Regions from separate parts of the Shewanella colwelliana genome, predicted to be linked through region 1. Evidence: predicted binding sites of a transcription regulator. Region 1 holds the regulator's gene; the other holds the start of a gene.
What was found. The regulator sigma-54, encoded in region 1, starts transcription at its own class of promoters, with help from an activator protein. The targets are predictions, from matches to a motif close to GTTGGCACGNNNNTNGNNT.
Positions count from the first base shown of each region.

Region 2: a site for sigma-54 is predicted at 741-759, ahead of flhA (flagellar biosynthesis protein FlhA). Genes of this name have one in related genera too.

Region 1 covers NZ_MCBT01000043.1:126,969-129,176, forward strand. The annotation lists gene lptB (LPS export ABC transporter ATP-binding protein) at 1-142, shown strand, start outside; gene BEL05_RS13600 (RNA polymerase factor sigma-54) at 269-1,753, shown strand; gene hpf (ribosome hibernation promoting factor) at 1,784-2,071, shown strand; gene ptsN (PTS IIA-like nitrogen regulatory protein PtsN) at 2,074-2,208, shown strand, end outside.
Region 2 covers NZ_MCBT01000018.1:120,738-122,945, reverse strand. The annotation lists gene flhB (flagellar biosynthesis protein FlhB) at 1-653, shown strand, start outside; gene flhA (flagellar biosynthesis protein FlhA) at 798-2,208, shown strand, end outside.

The sequences.
Region 1 (2,208 bases):
TAATGTACGAGAAACATTAGACGTGTGTGAAAAGGCCTATATCGTTAGCCATGGCAACTTAATCGCTGAAGGCACACCTGCAGAGATCTTGGATAACCAACAAGTGCGAGCGGTGTACTTAGGCGAACAATTCAAGCTATAGTTAATTTAGAAGCGCTATAACAAAGCGTATCTCCTTGACCAAAGCGGAGTATGGGTTACCCGCTTACCTCAAGGAATAATCAAGCTTTCTCATTTAAAAAATTAAAATCAAGGGAATAGCAGTACGATGAAAGCGTCACTTCAGCTCAAAATGGGTCAGCATTTAACCATGACTCCACAGTTACAGCAGGCGATTCGTCTGTTGCAATTGTCGTCACTGGAACTGCAACAAGAGATCCAACAAGCATTAGAATCTAATCCGTTACTCGAGTTAGATGAAGAGCAAGAGGGTGCCAACACCGAATCACAGCAAGATGACGGCGATAACTTTGATACTAACTACGATAACAAGATTGAAGTTGATTCCAGCCAAGATAATTCGAGTTTAGAGACGTCTGACGCCCTGACTCAAGATTCCATGCCCGATGAGTTGCCCGTAGATACCACTTGGGATGAGATGTATACCGCTTCCCCCAACTCAAGTTCTGGCGCAATGCGTGATGACGATATGCCTTTCCAAGGTGAAACTACCGAGGGCCTCTACGAACACTTAGAGTGGCAAAAAAATCTCACCCCTTTTTCAGACAATGACTTGGCCATCGCCACCGCAATTATTGACGCTATTGATGAGCGTGGATATCTCACCCAAAACTGTGATGATATTCTTGAAGCTATGGGCGACCCTGAAATAGAGCTCGATGAAGTTGAAGCAGTTTTAAAACGTGTGCAACACTTCGACCCCATAGGCGTAGCCGCTAGGGACTTAAGTGAATGCCTCACGATTCAGCTAACACAATACAGTAATGACACGCCACACATCGACAATGCAAGAATGCTTATCAGCGAACACTTAGACCTGATCGCAGGGCGTGATTTCCGCTTATTGATGCGCAAAACTAAGCTAAAAGAAGATGATCTGCGTGATGCAATTGCGCTGATTCAGACTCTGAATCCACGCCCAGGATTAGCCATTACAGCCAGTCGTGATGAGTACGTGATCCCAGATGTTACAGTGACCAAGAAAAAAGGCCGCTGGGTGGTTGAGCTAAATCCAGATAGTATGCCTAAAATTAATGTTAACCAGCATTATGCGGCAATGGCACGAAGTACCAAGAGCCAAGCTGACGGACAATTTATCCGTGGTCACCTTCAAGAAGCAAAGTGGTTTTTAAAGAGTCTAGAAAGCCGTAACGACACACTACTTAAAGTCACCAACTGCATCGTTGATTTCCAACAGGGTTTCTTTGAATTTGGTGAAGAAGCGATGAAGCCCATGGTGCTCAATGATATCGCCGAAGCGGTTGAAATGCATGAATCCACTATCTCGCGTGTGACCACCCAAAAATATATGCACACCCCACGCGGTATTTTTGAACTAAAATATTTCTTCTCCAGCCACGTTGGTACCGATGATGGTGGAGAATGCTCATCAACAGCGATACGCGCCTTTATTAAGAAGCTTGTTGCTGCTGAAAACCAGAAGAAACCATTAAGCGATAGCAAAATGGCACAATTATTGGCTGAACAAGGGATTAAGGTCGCTCGACGCACCATTGCTAAGTATCGAGAGGCGATGTTGATCCCGCCGTCGAATCAGCGCAAAAGTTTATAATCAACAACTGGAAACCGGAGGAGTAAATTTATGCAAATAAACCTGACTGGGCACCACATCGAGATAACCCAATCTCTACGGAACTATGTTGAAGAAAAATTTACAAAACTTGAACGACATTTCGATCAGATCAATAATGTCCACGTTGTATTAAATGTCGAAAAAATGCAGCAAAAAGTTGAAGCTAAGTTACGTCTCCGTGGTGGAGAAGTCTTCGCAACATCAGAACATTCGGATATGTACGCCGCAATAGACTCCCTGATAGACAAGTTAGATCGTCAGGTCATTAAACACAAAGAGAAGCTTACTAAACATTAACGATGGAACTTAGTACCATCCTGCAGCCGGAGTGCACTACCTGCGCGACCCCGGGCAGTAAGAAAAAGGTACTGGAACTTATCAGCGACTTAGCCGCTGTCCAGTACCCGACCCTCTCCTCTCAAGAGATATTTGAA
Region 2 (2,208 bases), on a different contig from region 1:
CGTATTTCCTGCTGAGCTACTATTTTTTTGATATTTTGACTCTCTCTCAAGGGCATTTACCGAGTAACGTCTACAACGCATTGGATCTTTTGGTGTGGATGTTTATTGTGCTCTGTTCATCTACCGTTATTATTGTGGTAATCGATGTGCCGTTTCAAATTTGGAACCACAATAAGCAGCTGCGGATGACCAAGCAGGAGATTAAAGATGAGTATAAAGACACGGAAGGACAGCCAGAAGTAAAAGGGCGCGTTAGGCAGATGCAGCGTGAAATGGCGCAACGACGCATGATGGCAGAAGTGCCTAATGCCGATGTTATTGTGGTTAATCCTGAACACTATGCGGTGGCGGTAAAGTACGATGTGATGAAGGCATCAGCTCCTTATGTATTGGCTAAAGGGGTCGATGATGTTGCCTTTAAAATACGAGAAATTGCTCGCGAACATGATGTTGCTATTGTATCTGCGCCGCCGTTAGCCCGAGCGATTTACCATACCACCAAAGTGGATCAAGAGATCCCTGAAGGGCTCTTTACGGCGGTAGCTCAAGTGCTCGCCTATGTGTTTCAGTTACGTCAATATCAAGAGAAAGGCGGAAAAAGACCCACCCCTATTCCACTCAATCAACCCATTCCCGATGAGCTAAAACATTAAAAGCTGAACATCACAGCTCTTGTTATCATGCCAATCGTATGCTCAAGGATGTCGATGTTTTAGTCACTTAAAAGTCACTGAGTCTAGGTTGGCGTAGTTCTTGCTGATACCTGTATTAGATGTCAAAGTTCAGGCGCTATATTGATGGATTTTAAAGCAACCTTAGGTCAAATAAAGCAAGTTAGGCCCGCAAATTTTAAAGGGGTAGGGACTCCTGTACTCGTTTTGGCGGCCCTCGCCATGATTGTACTGCCGATACCGGCCTTTTTACTCGACATTTTATTCTCATTTAATATTGCGCTAGCCTTGGTTGTGTTATTGGTCGCTATCTACACCAATAGGCCGCTCGATTTTGCTGCATTTCCTACCGTACTCTTAGTTGCAACCCTATTAAGGTTGGCGTTGAACGTTGCCTCCACACGTATTGTATTGCTTGAAGGCCATAATGGTGGAGATGCCGCTGGTAAGGTAATTGAAGCCTTTGGTTCTGTTGTCATAGGTGGTAACTATGCGGTCGGTTTAGTGGTGTTCCTTATCTTAATTATCATCAACTTTGCCGTGGTCACCAAAGGTGCTGGACGTATTTCAGAAGTTAGTGCCCGCTTTACTCTCGATGCAATGCCTGGCAAGCAGATGGCGATTGATGCCGATTTAAATGCCGGCGTTCTAAATCAAGATCAAGCTCGTATTAGACGCGCCGAAGTGACTAAAGAGGCAGATTTTTACGGTGCGATGGATGGTGCCTCTAAGTTTGTTAAAGGTGATGCGATAGCCGGCATCATGATTTTGGTTATCAACATTTTAGGCGGTTTTGTTATTGGTATGGCACAGCACGGCTTAGACTTCTCCTCCGCCGTAGAAATCTATACCCTACTGACGATTGGTGATGGTTTGGTTGCGCAGATCCCCGGTCTATTGCTCTCTATTGCCGCAGCGCTAATGGTGACCAGACAGAACGAATCGGGTGATATGGGCCAGATGGTAATGAGTCAGATGTTTGATAGCCCTAAGTCGTTGGCTATTGCATCTGGTGTGCTGCTTATTATGGGTATCGTTCCTGGTATGCCGCATTTAGCTTTTCTCTCATTTGGTTTTATCACCGCTGGTGGCGCGTACTTTATTCACCGTAAAAAAGAGATGGATCGCCAACAAGCGCTTGAGCTTGCCAAAACATCTCCTGCTACGCCAGGTGACGCGAAACCTAAAGAACTTAGTTGGGATGATGTTCAACATGTTGATACCATTGGCTTGGAGGTTGGCTATCGCTTAATCCCGTTAGTGGATAAAGGCCAAGGTGGTGAGCTATTAGGCAGGATTAAAGGTGTGCGTAAGAAGCTCTCGCAGGAGCTAGGTTTCTTAGTTCCTGCAGTGCACATTCGCGATAATTTGGATTTGTCACCGAATACTTATCGTATTTCTTTGATGGGGGTGGCATCCGGCGAGGCGGAAATACGTCACGATTGCGAGCTGGCGATTAACCCGGGCCAGGTATACGGTAAGCTGGATGGTGTGGAAACCACCGACCCTGCATTTGGCCTAGAAGCGGTATGGATTG